Regions from separate parts of the Streptomyces sp. NPDC051136 genome, predicted to be linked through region 3. Evidence: predicted binding sites of a transcription regulator. Region 3 holds the regulator's gene; each other region holds the start of a gene.
The links. The regulator HrcA, encoded in region 3, represses chaperone genes, less so after heat shock. The targets are predictions, from matches to a motif close to TTNGCACTCNGNNNNNCNGAGTGCNAA.
Positions count from the first base shown of each region.

Region 1 (3,923 bases), on a different contig from region 3:
GGGTGCGCCGCAGCCGGGTCGCCACCGCCAACTCCCGCGCAGGGTCGGTGTCGCGCACCTCGTCGAGGAGCGCGCGGCCTTCGGGGGTGAGCAGGGTGAGGAGGGAGTCGAGGTCGTTCACCGCCTCATTGTGGGCCAGTCGGTGGATGGTGCGCTTCCGGCGCGGTGTCGGACCGGGATCGCCTGCCGGCGGCTGCGAGGATCCGGCACCATGCGAGCAGTCGTACAAAATGACAAAAGTCGGGCGTCGCGTCGCGTGTCCCGGGCGTCCGGTCCCGCACACCGCGGAGCGCTGCGCAGAGCCCTCGGCAGGCGCGCGGCGACCGCCGCCGCGGTCCTCGCCGTCGCCGCTCTCGCCGGCGGCTGTGCGCAGGGCGACGGCCACGGGGAGCGGGGTGCCGCCGGCCCGGAGGCGGCCCCGGCCCGCGCGGTCGACGGCGCGGCCAGGGCGCGCGAGGCACGGGCCGCCCTGGTCGCCGCCGCCGAGCGCTGGAAGCTCAAGAAGGTCCCGCTGACGGCTCCCGCGCCCCCCGCGAAGAAGCCGGAGATCGAGGCCCGCGAGGGCTTCGAGGTCGACGGCCAGGAGGAGGACGGCCTCCCGCCGGTCTTCACCACGATCCCCACCAAGGAGAAGATCGTCTTCCTCACCATCGACGACGGCGCCGAGAAGGACCCGGCGTTCCTGCGGATGATGAGCGAACTGAAGATCCCGTACACCGTCTTCCTCACCGACGAGGAGATCCAGGACGACTACGGCTACTTCAAGAAGATGCAGGCCCGCGGCGTCACGCTCAACAACCACACCCTCAGCCACCCCTACCTCCCCGCGCTCTCCTACGAGGAGCAGAAGGAGGAGATCTGCGGCATGCAGGACGTGATGGAGAAGCACTACGGCAAGCGCCCCGTCCTCTTCCGCCCGCCCTTCGGCAACTACAACCGCGACACCCTGCGCGCCGCCAAGTCCTGCGGCATCGAGTACGCCCCCATCTGGAGCGAGGAGGTGTACGTCGACCACTGGGAGTACCGCGAGTGGGACCAGGACCTGCACCCCGGCGACATCGTCCTCACCCACTTCCGGGGCACCGACGACTGGGACGGCACGATGACCGACATGGTCCGCCGGTTCCTGAACCGGATCACCGCCGACGGGTACGCGGTGGCCCGCCTGGAGGACTACCTGTGAGGCCGGGGCGGCCCCGCGCGGCCGGCGCCGCCCTGGCCGCCCTCACCGCCCTCCTGCTGCCGCTCACCGGCTGCGACCGCCCCGCCGCCCCCGCCGCCCACCCGGTGGCGGCAGACCCCGTCGGGGGCGGCGGCCGGGGCGGCGACCGTGACGCGGACCGGAGCGCCGGCGGAGGCGGTGGCCGCGGCCCCGGCGGGGACAGCGGCCGGGGCCGGACCCTGCCGCCCGTCGTGGACCACGTCCGCACCACCGACCGGGTCGTCTTCCTCACCTACGACGACGGCGCCGAGCGCGACCCCGCCTTCGCCGGCCTGGTGCGCGAACGGCACCTGCCGGTCACCCTGTTCCTCACCGACACCGTCACCGGACCGGCGTACGGCGACCTCGCCGGGCTGCGTCCGTTCGGCGCGAGCCTGCAGAACCACACCCTGGACCACCGCTCCCTGCGGGGCCTGCCCCGCGCCGGCCAGCGCGCCGAGATCTGCGGCCAGCAGACCAAGCTCAGGTCCCGCTTCGGGGTCCGCGCCCACCTCCTGCGCCCGCCGCACGGCACGTACGACACCACGACCCTGCGCGCCGCCGCCGACTGCGGCGTCACGGCCCTGGTCCTGTGGCGCGCCGCCCTCGCCCCGGACGGCGACCTCACCTACACCCGCGGCGCCCACCGCCTGCGCCCCGGCGACATCGTGGCCGTCGACCCGGACCGCCCGAGCGCCACGAACCTCACGGCGCGCACGGAACGCCTGCTGAGGTCGATCGAGGAGCAGGGGCTGAGGGTGGGCAAGTTGGAGAACTACCTCTGACCCCGTGGTGGCTGCCCTTCTTGCCGCCGGTCGGCATCACCCGGCGACGCCCGCGCCCGCGCAGGGTGCGAAACACACCGGCGTTCACCCCAAAACCACGCCGACGCGCCGTCGGCATTGGCACTCCGCTTGACCGAGTGCTAATCGCAGTCATAGTCTCGGCTCTGGCACTCCCCACTGGAGAGTGCCAACTACGCGACGGGCAGGTCCGGCACCCGCGACGACGGATCCACCTGGTCGCCACCTCAGACAGTTAACCCCGTGAGATCTCCGAAGGGGGAGGTCGGATCGTGACGACCACCAGCTCCAAGGTTGCCATCAAGCCGCTCGAGGACCGCATCGTGGTCCAGCCGCTCGACGCCGAGCAGACCACGGCTTCGGGCCTGGTCATTCCGGACACCGCCAAGGAGAAGCCCCAGGAGGGCGTCGTCCTGGCCGTGGGCCCGGGCCGCTTCGAGGACGGCAACCGTCTTCCGCTCGACGTCAGCGTCGGCGACGTCGTGCTCTACAGCAAGTACGGCGGCACCGAGGTGAAGTACAACGGCGAGGAGTACCTCGTCCTCTCGGCCCGCGACGTGCTCGCGATCGTCGAGAAGTAGTACTTCGCTTCACCGAAGCACCTTGCTTTCCAGCTGCGCCCCTGGCTCCCGCGACCATAAAAAGCCGGGCGTCGGGGGCGCAGTTGCCGTATAACCCCGAGATTTCCGGAAGAGGGCTCACGCTCCCATGGCGAAGATCCTGAAGTTCGACGAGGACGCCCGTCGCGCCCTCGAGCGCGGCGTCAACAAGCTTGCCGACACGGTGAAGGTGACGATCGGTCCCAAGGGCCGCAACGTCGTCATCGACAAGAAGTTCGGCGCCCCCACCATCACCAACGACGGCGTCACCATCGCCCGCGAGGTCGAGGTCGAGGACCCGTACGAGAACCTCGGCGCCCAGCTGGTGAAGGAGGTGGCGACCAAGACCAACGACATCGCGGGTGACGGCACCACCACCGCCACCGTGCTCGCCCAGGCGCTGGTGCGCGAGGGCCTGAAGAACGTCGCCGCGGGTGCCTCCCCGGCGCTGCTCAAGAAGGGCATCGACGCGGCCGTCAAGGCCGTCTCCGAGGACCTCCTCGCCACCGCCCGCCCGATCGACGAGAAGTCCGACATCGCCGCCGTGGCCGCGCTGTCCGCCCAGGACCAGCAGGTCGGCGAGCTGATCGCCGAGGCGATGGACAAGGTCGGCAAGGACGGTGTCATCACCGTCGAGGAGTCCAACACCTTCGGCCTGGAGCTGGACTTCACCGAGGGCATGGCCTTCGACAAGGGCTACCTGTCGCCGTACTTCGTGACCGACCAGGAGCGTATGGAGGCCGTCCTCGACGACCCGTACATCCTGATCAACCAGGGCAAGATCTCCTCCATCGCGGACCTGCTGCCGCTGCTGGAGAAGGTCATCCAGGCGGGCGCCTCGAAGCCGCTGCTGATCATCGCCGAGGACCTGGAGGGCGAGGCGCTCTCCACCCTCGTCGTCAACAAGATCCGCGGCACCTTCAACGCGGTCGCCGTGAAGGCCCCCGGCTTCGGTGACCGCCGCAAGGCGATGCTCCAGGACATGGCCGTCCTCACCGGCGCCACGGTCATCTCCGAGGAGGTCGGCCTCAAGCTCGACCAGGTCGGCCTGGACGTGCTCGGCACCGCCCGCCGCATCACCGTCACCAAGGACGACACCACCATCGTCGACGGTGCCGGCAAGCGCGACGAGGTCGAGGGCCGCATCAACCAGATCAAGGCCGAGATCGAGAACACCGACTCCGACTGGGACCGCGAGAAGCTCCAGGAGCGCCTCGCGAAGCTGGCCGGCGGCGTGTGCGTGATCAAGGTCGGCGCCGCCACCGAGGTGGAGCTGAAGGAGCGCAAGCACCGTCTGGAGGACGCCATCTCCGCGACCCG
Region 1 is NZ_JBITFE010000009.1:336,909-340,831, forward strand. Features, by position in the region: gene ACIBCJ_RS26590 (methyltransferase domain-containing protein) at 1-229, opposite strand, end outside; gene ACIBCJ_RS26595 (polysaccharide deacetylase family protein) at 212-1,183, shown strand; gene ACIBCJ_RS26600 (polysaccharide deacetylase family protein) at 1,180-1,986, shown strand; gene groES (co-chaperone GroES) at 2,277-2,585, shown strand; gene groL (chaperonin GroEL) at 2,713-3,923, shown strand, end outside.
Region 1: a site for HrcA is predicted at 2,104-2,130, ahead of groES (co-chaperone GroES). Genes of this name have one in related genera too.

Region 2 (3,923 bases), on a different contig from region 3:
TCGCCCAGGCCATCGAGGCCGCCCGCGCCTTCGGCTTCACCACCCTGTCCTGCTCCTCCACCGGCAACCTGGCCGGCGCGGTCGGCGCCGCCGCCGCCCGGGCCGGCTTCCGCTCCTGCGTGTTCATCCCGCACGACCTGGAGCAGGGCAAGGTCGTCATGGCCGCCGTCTACGGCGGCGAGCTGGTGGGCATCGAGGGCAACTACGACGACGTGAACCGCTTCTGCTCCGAGCTGATCGGCGACCCGGCCGGCGAGGGCTGGGGCTTCGTCAACGTCAACCTGCGCCCCTACTACGCCGAGGGTTCCAAGACCCTCGCGTACGAGATCTGCGAGCAGCTCGGCTGGCAGCTGCCCGACCAGCTCGTCGTCCCGATCGCCTCCGGCTCCCAGCTCACGAAGATCGACAAGGGGCTTCAGGAGCTGATCAAGCTCGGCCTGGTCGAGGACAAGCCGTACAAGATCTTCGGCGCGCAGGCCGAGGGCTGCTCGCCGGTCTCCACGGCGTACAAGGGCGGTCACGACGTGGTCCGGCCGCAGAAGCCGGACACCATCGCCAAGTCGCTGGCCATCGGCAACCCGGCCGACGGCCCCTACGTCCTCGACATCGCCCGCCGCACCGGCGGTGCCGTGGAGGACGTGACCGACGAGCAGATCGTGGACGCGATCAAGCTGCTCGCCCGTACCGAGGGCATCTTCGCGGAGACGGCGGGCGGCGTGACGGTCGGCGTCACGAAGAAGCTGATCGAGGACGGCGTCCTGGACCCGTCGCTCACCACGGTCGTCCTCAACACCGGCGACGGCCTCAAGACCCTCGACGCGGTGGCCGGCACCGGCCTCACCGCCACGATCCGCCCCAACCTGGACTCCTTCCGAGAGGCTGGCCTCGCATGAGCGTGACCGTTCGTATCCCGACCATCCTGCGCACCTACACCGGCGGCAGCGCCGAGGTCAGTGCCGAGGGGGCCAACCTCGGCGAGGTCATCTCCGACCTGGAGAAGAACCACACGGGCATCGCCGCCCGCGTCCTGGACGACCAGGGCAAGCTGCGCCGTTTCGTCAACGTCTACGTCAACGACGACGACGTGCGCTTCGAGCAGGGCCTGGAGACGGCGACGCCGGACGGCGCGGGCGTCTCGATCATCCCGGCGGTCGCCGGCGGCTGATCCTCCGCAGATACACCTTGTAGTGCGTATTGCCCTCTCCGTGAGAGAAGCGGAGGGGGCAATTCCATGTGATTGAGCGCGGTAGAGTTGGGGAACGCGCTCCCGATCGAAACAACGGGAACCGTTAATTCCTGCCGCTCGTCCGACAAGAAGCAGCCAAAGTGCGGGCGTATTGTGCGGCTTTTGTGCCCTTTGTGTGCCCCGACTTGACCCGAATTCAGGCGAATTCTCGCCACATTCCGGACCGGGTGCGTCCAGATTTCTCGTCCGATTGACCTGTTGCAGACGGCAGTTGGACAGATACATTCAGCCGCGGTCGACGCGTTCCGGCGCACGCCCCCAGTCGTGGGGGGCGAGGTCTGACCCGGGTCCGCGAAGTGCGGATCTGTGCAAGGGCCAGTAATAGGGGAGTTAGGCATGGCTCAGGGCACCGTCAAGTGGTTCAACGCGGAGAAGGGGTACGGCTTCATCGCGGTCGACGGTGGTGCGGATGTTTTCGTCCACTACAGCGCGATTCAGATGGACGGCTACCGCACCCTCGAAGAAGGCCAGCGGGTCGAGTTCGAGATCTCGCAGGGTCAGAAGGGCCCGCAGGCCGACATGGTTCGCCTCAGCGCCTGAGACGCTCGGCCACCACAGCACCCGGTCTTCATCCGAAGGGCCCGTACCCGCTGGGTACGGGCCCTTCGGCCTGCCCGCAGGTGCCCCGTCCCCGTGTTCGCGGGTGGCTGAGCGCGGGGCTCGATCCCCGAGAGGCGCTTGCACTCGATGGGGGCGAGTGCTAATCATTGCGTTAGCACTCTGAAGGTGAGAGTGACAACGAAGGACCGGGTCGGTGAGGCCCGCAGGCCGGGTGGGGAAGGAACCACAAGGCCGGCGAGCCGTCCGTCGCGGGCGCGGGCGCGGTCCGAAGGAATCACCCCCAGTCCTGGAGGGACCACTTCACATGGCCAAGATCATCGCGTTCGACGAGGAGGCACGGCGCGGCCTCGAGCGCGGCATGAACCAGCTCGCGGACGCCGTCAAGGTGACGCTCGGCCCCAAGGGCCGCAACGTCGTCCTCGAGAAGAAGTGGGGCGCCCCCACGATCACCAACGATGGTGTCTCCATCGCCAAGGAGATCGAGCTCGAGGACCCGTACGAGAAGATCGGCGCCGAGCTGGTCAAGGAAGTCGCCAAGAAGACGGACGACGTCGCCGGTGACGGTACGACCACCGCGACCGTTCTCGCCCAGGCCCTGGTCAAGGAAGGCCTGCGCAACGTCGCGGCCGGCGCCAACCCGATGGCCCTGAAGCGCGGTATCGAGAAGGCCGTCGAGGCCGTCTCCGCCGCCCTGCTGGAGCAGGCCAAGGACGTCGAGACCAAGGAGCAGATCGCCTCCACGGCCTCCATCTCCGCCGCCGACACCCAGATCGGCGAGCTCATCGCCGAGGCCATGGACAAGGTCGGCAAGGAAGGCGTCATCACCGTCGAGGAGTCCCAGACCTTCGGTCTGGAGCTGGAGCTCACCGAGGGTATGCGCTTCGACAAGGGCTACATCTCGGCGTACTTCGCCACCGACATGGAGCGTATGGAGGCGTCGCTCGACGACCCGTACATCCTGATCGCCAACTCCAAGATCGGCAACGTCAAGGACCTGCTGCCGCTCCTGGAGAAGGTCATGCAGTCGGGCAAGCCGCTGCTGATCATCGCCGAGGACGTCGAGGGCGAGGCCCTGTCGACCCTGGTCGTCAACAAGATCCGCGGCACCTTCAAGTCCGTCGCCGTCAAGGCCCCGGGCTTCGGCGACCGCCGCAAGGCCATGCTCGGCGACATCGCCATCCTCACGGGCGGCGAGGTCATCTCCGAGGAGGTCGGCCTCAAGCTCGAGAACGCCACGCTGGACCTGCTGGGCAGCGCGCGCAAGGTCGTCATCACCAAGGACGAGACCACGATCGTGGACGGCGCCGGCTCGGCCGACCAGGTCCAGGGCCGCGTCAACCAGATCCGCGCCGAGATCGAGAACAGCGACTCGGACTACGACCGCGAGAAGCTCCAGGAGCGTCTGGCGAAGCTGGCCGGCGGCGTGGCCGTCATCAAGGCCGGTGCCGCCACCGAGGTCGAGCTCAAGGAGCGCAAGCACCGCATCGAGGACGCCGTTCGCAACGCGAAGGCGGCCGTCGAGGAGGGCATCGTCGCCGGTGGTGGCGTGGCCCTGCTCCAGGCCTCCCAGGTCTTCGAGAAGCTGGAGCTGTCGGGTGACGAGGCGACCGGCGCCAACGCCGTGAAGCTCGCCCTGGAGGCCCCGCTGAAGCAGATCGCCGTCAACGGTGGTCTCGAGGGCGGCGTCGTCGTGGAGAAGGTCCGCAACCTGACCGTCGGTCACGGCCTGAACGCCGCTTCCGGCGAGTACGTCGACATGATCGCCGAGGGCATCATCGACCCGGCGAAGGTGACCCGTTCCGCGCTGCAGAACGCCGCCTCCATCGCCGCGCTGTTCCTCACCACCGAGGCCGTCATCGCCGACAAGCCGGAGAAGGCCGCCGCGGCGGGCGCCCCGGGCGGCATGCCGGGCGGTGACATGGACTTCTGATCGACCGCTTCCGGTTGATCGGCCGTTCCGCACGGACCGAGGGCGGCACTCCCCGCGAGGGGGGTGCCGCCCTCGGGCGTTTCCGTGGCCCGGCACCGACCGGTCCGCCCGGCCCGGCCGGTCATCCGGATGTGGCCCGGGTCACGGCGGGTGGGCGGCTGCGGACGGAATGCCGCGGCCGGGCGG
Region 2 is NZ_JBITFE010000007.1:155,917-159,839, forward strand. Features, by position in the region: gene thrC (threonine synthase) at 1-893, shown strand, start outside; gene ACIBCJ_RS21250 (MoaD/ThiS family protein) at 890-1,165, shown strand; gene ACIBCJ_RS21255 (cold-shock protein) at 1,583-1,786, shown strand; gene groL (chaperonin GroEL) at 2,112-3,737, shown strand.
Region 2: a site for HrcA is predicted at 1,924-1,950, ahead of groL (chaperonin GroEL). Genes of this name have one in related genera too.

Region 3 (3,923 bases):
CGAGCTGTACTGGCGGGGCGCCGACTGGTGGGGCGCGGGACCGGGCGCGCACTCCCACGTGGGGGGCGTGCGGTGGTGGAACGTGAAGCATCCGGGGGCGTACGCGGGGGCGCTGGCGGCGGGGAAGTCGCCGGGCGCCGGACGCGAGGTCCTCGCCGACGAGGACCGGCGGGTGGAGCGCATCCTGCTGGAGCTGCGGCTGCGGGAGGGCGTCCCGCTGTCGCTGCTGCGGGAGACGGGGCTCGCGGCGTCGCGGCGGGCGCTGGCGGAGGGGCTCCTGGAGGAGGGGCCGTACGCGGCGGGGAGCGCGGTGCTGACCCTGCGCGGGCGGTTGCTGGCGGACGCGGTGGTGCGGGACCTGGTGGACTGACCGGGCTGTTCCCGCCCCTGCCGCCCCCTCCCGTCCCGACCCGGGGGCGCTGCCCCCGGACCCCCGCTCCTCGAACGCCGGAGGGGCCGGATTCACCGTCCTGCGCAGAACCTCTCACGCCGTCACGAAGTCGATCAGCTCCTCGACCCGCCCCAGCAGCTCGGGCTCCAGGTCCTTGTACGAACCCACCCGGGCCAGGATCGCCTGCCACACCGCGCCCGTGTTCTCCGACGGCCAGCCCAGCGCCCGGCACACCCCCGTCTTCCAGTCCTGGCCGCGCGGCACCCGGGGCCAGGCGTCGATGCCGACGGACGACGGCTTCACCGCCTCCCAGATGTCGATGTACGGGTGGCCCACGACCAGCGCGTGCTCGCTCGTCACCGCCTCCGCGATGCGCCACTCCTTGGAACCCGGCACCAGGTGGTCCACCAGGACGCCCAGCCGCGCGTCCGGGCCGGGGGCGAAGTCGGCCACGATCGACGGGAGGTCGTCCACGCCGCCCAGGTACTCCACGACGACGCCCTCGATGCGCAGGTCGTCGCCCCAGACCTTCTCGACCAGCTCGGCGTCGTGCCGCCCCTCGACGTAGATGCGCCCGGCGCGCGCGACCCGCGCACGAGCGCCGGGGACGGCGACCGAACCGGACGCCGTCCGGGAGGGGCGCGCCGGACCGGACGCGGCCGGGCGGACCAGCGTCACCACGCGGCCCTCCAGCAGGAAGCCGCGCGGCTCCAGCGGGAAGACGCGGTGCTTGCCGAAGCGGTCCTCCAGAGTCACCGTGCCCGCCTCGCAGCCGATCACCGCGCCGCAGAACCCGGTGACGGGCTCCTCGACCACCAGGCCGGGATCGGCGGGAACCTCGGGAACGGGCTGCGGTTTCTTCCACGGAGGGGTGAGGTCGGCGGAGTACTGGCGCATTCTCCCGACGATACGAGGAACGCCCGCGCCGTGATCAGCGCGACACGCCGAACCGGGCGGCCAGCGCGTCCCGTTGGGCCCGCACGAACGCCGCGTCCACCACCGCTCCGTGACCGGGGACGTACAGCGCGTCCGCGCCGCCCCACGCCAGCAGCCGGTCCAGCGCGGCCGGCCAGCGCGACGGCACGGCGTCGGGACCCGCCTGCGGCTCGCCTGACTCCTCGACCAGGTCGCCGCAGAACACGACGTCCGGGGAGCCCGGCACCAGGACCGCCAGGTCGTGACCGGTGTGCCCCGGGCCCAGGCCGGCCAGCAGGGCCCGCCGGCCACCGCCCAGGTCGAGCACGTGCTCGCCGCCGATCTCGTGCGGGACGGCGACGAGCGCGTCGGCCGCCTCCCGCGCCGCGCGGGCGTCCAGCCCCTCCGCCACCGCGTCCGCACGCAGCGCCGCCCGCTCCGGCCCGCCCGGCGCGAACAGCGCGTGCGTGCCCACCGCGCCGTACACCTCCGCGCCCGCGAAGGCCGCCGCGCCGAAGACGTGGTCGAAATGCGGGTGGGTCAGCGCGAGATGTGTCACACGGCGGCCGGCGAGCCGCCGCGCCGCCTCGCCCAGCCGGGCACCCTCGGCCAGGCTCGACCCCGCGTCCACCATCAGCGCCCCGCCCGCACCGAGCACCAGCCCCGCCGTGCAGTCCCACCCCGGCAGCCGGCACCGGCCCACGCCGTCCGCCAGCCGTTCCCAGCCCAGCTCTTCCCAAGTCACCGTCACGGGGCCGACGCTAACGGCTCGGCCCCGGCCTTGCCGGGGGCGTACCCCACGGCCGTACACTGGGCCGGGGAAGTCTGGCACTCGCAAGCCGTGAGTGCCAGGACAGACAGGCCGGAAACGGGCGGACGACAGCTGGAGGTGCGCGCCGCATGCTCAGTGAACGCAGGCTCCAGGTGCTGCGCGCCATCGTCCAGGACTACGTCGGCACCGAGGAACCGGTCGGCTCCAAGGCCCTCACCGAGCGGCACAACCTCGGCGTCTCCCCGGCCACCGTGCGCAACGACATGGCGGCCCTGGAGGACGAGGGGTTCATCGCGCAGCCGCACACCAGCGCGGGACGCATCCCGACCGACAAGGGCTACCGGCTCTTCGTCGACAAGCTGGCCGGCGTCAAGCCGATGACCGCGCCCGAGCGGCGTGCCATCCAGAACTTCCTGGAGGGCGCCGTCGACCTCGACGACGTGGTGGCCCGCACGGTGCGGCTGCTCGCGCAGCTGACCCGGCAGGTCGCCGTCGTGCAGTACCCCTCGCTGACCCGCTCGACGGTGCGGCACGTGGAGCTGCTCTCGCTCGCGCCCGCGCGCCTGATGCTGGTGCTGATCACGGACACCGGCCGGGTCGAGCAGCGCATGGTCGACTGCCCCGCGCCGTTCGGCGAGGCGTCGCTGGCCGACCTGCGGGCGCGGCTCAACAGCCGGGTCGCGGGACGCCGTTTCTCGGACGTGCCCGGTCTGGTCGAGGATCTGCCGGAGGCGTTCGAGGCCGAGGATCGCGGTACGGTCTCCACCGTGCTCTCCACCCTCCTGGAGACGCTGGTCGAGGAGAACGAGGAGCGGCTGATGATCGGCGGCACCGCCAATCTGACCCGCTTCGGGCACGACTTCCCCCTGGTGATCCGGCCGGTGCTGGAGGCACTCGAGGAGCAGGTCGTGCTCCTCAAGCTGCTCGGCGAGGCGAAGGATCCGGGCGTGACCGTACGGATCGGTCATGAGAACGCCCACGAGGGACTCAACTCAACGTCCGTCGTGTCGGTCGGCTACGGTTCGGGCGGCGAGGCGGTTGCCAAGCTCGGCGTGGTCGGACCGACCCGCATGGACTACCCGGGAACGATGGGAGCGGTACGCGCAGTGGCACGGTACGTCGGACAGATCCTGGCGGAGTCGTAGGTGGCCACGGACTACTACGCCGTACTCGGCGTGCGCCGCGACGCTTCCCAGGACGAGATCAAGAAGGCGTTCCGGAGGCTCGCCCGCGAGCTGCACCCGGACGTCAACCCCGATCCGAAGACCCAGGAGCGGTTCAAGGAGATCAACGCCGCCTACGAGGTGCTGTCGGACCCGCAGAAGAAGCAGGTCTACGACCTCGGCGGCGACCCGCTCTCGCAGGCCGCCGGCGGTGGTGCGGGCGGCTTCGGCGCGGGTGGCTTCGGGAACTTCTCGGACATCATGGACGCGTTCTTCGGCACGGCGTCGCAGCGCGGACCGCGCTCGCGCACCCGCCGCGGCCAGGACGCGATGATCCGCATCGAGGTCGAGCTGGACGAGGCCGCCTTCGGTACGACCAAGGACATCCAGGTCGACACCGCGGTCGTCTGCAACACCTGCAACGGTGAGGGCGCGGCCCCCGGCACCTCGGCCCAGACGTGCGACATGTGCCGCGGACGCGGCGAGGTGTCCCAGGTCACCCGGTCCTTCCTGGGCCAGGTCATGACCTCGCGCCCCTGCCCGCAGTGCCAGGGCTTCGGCACCGTGGTCCCGACCCCGTGCCCCGAGTGCGCGGGCGACGGCCGGGTCCGCTCCCGGCGCACCCTGACCGTGAAGATCCCGGCCGGCGTCGACAACGGCACCCGGATCCAGCTCGCGGGCG
Region 3 is NZ_JBITFE010000002.1:525,433-529,355, forward strand. Features, by position in the region: gene hemW (radical SAM family heme chaperone HemW) at 1-370, shown strand, start outside; gene ACIBCJ_RS07875 (DUF3097 domain-containing protein) at 485-1,288, opposite strand; gene ACIBCJ_RS07880 (MBL fold metallo-hydrolase) at 1,323-2,057, opposite strand; gene hrcA (heat-inducible transcriptional repressor HrcA) at 2,207-3,223, shown strand; gene dnaJ (molecular chaperone DnaJ) at 3,224-3,923, shown strand, end outside.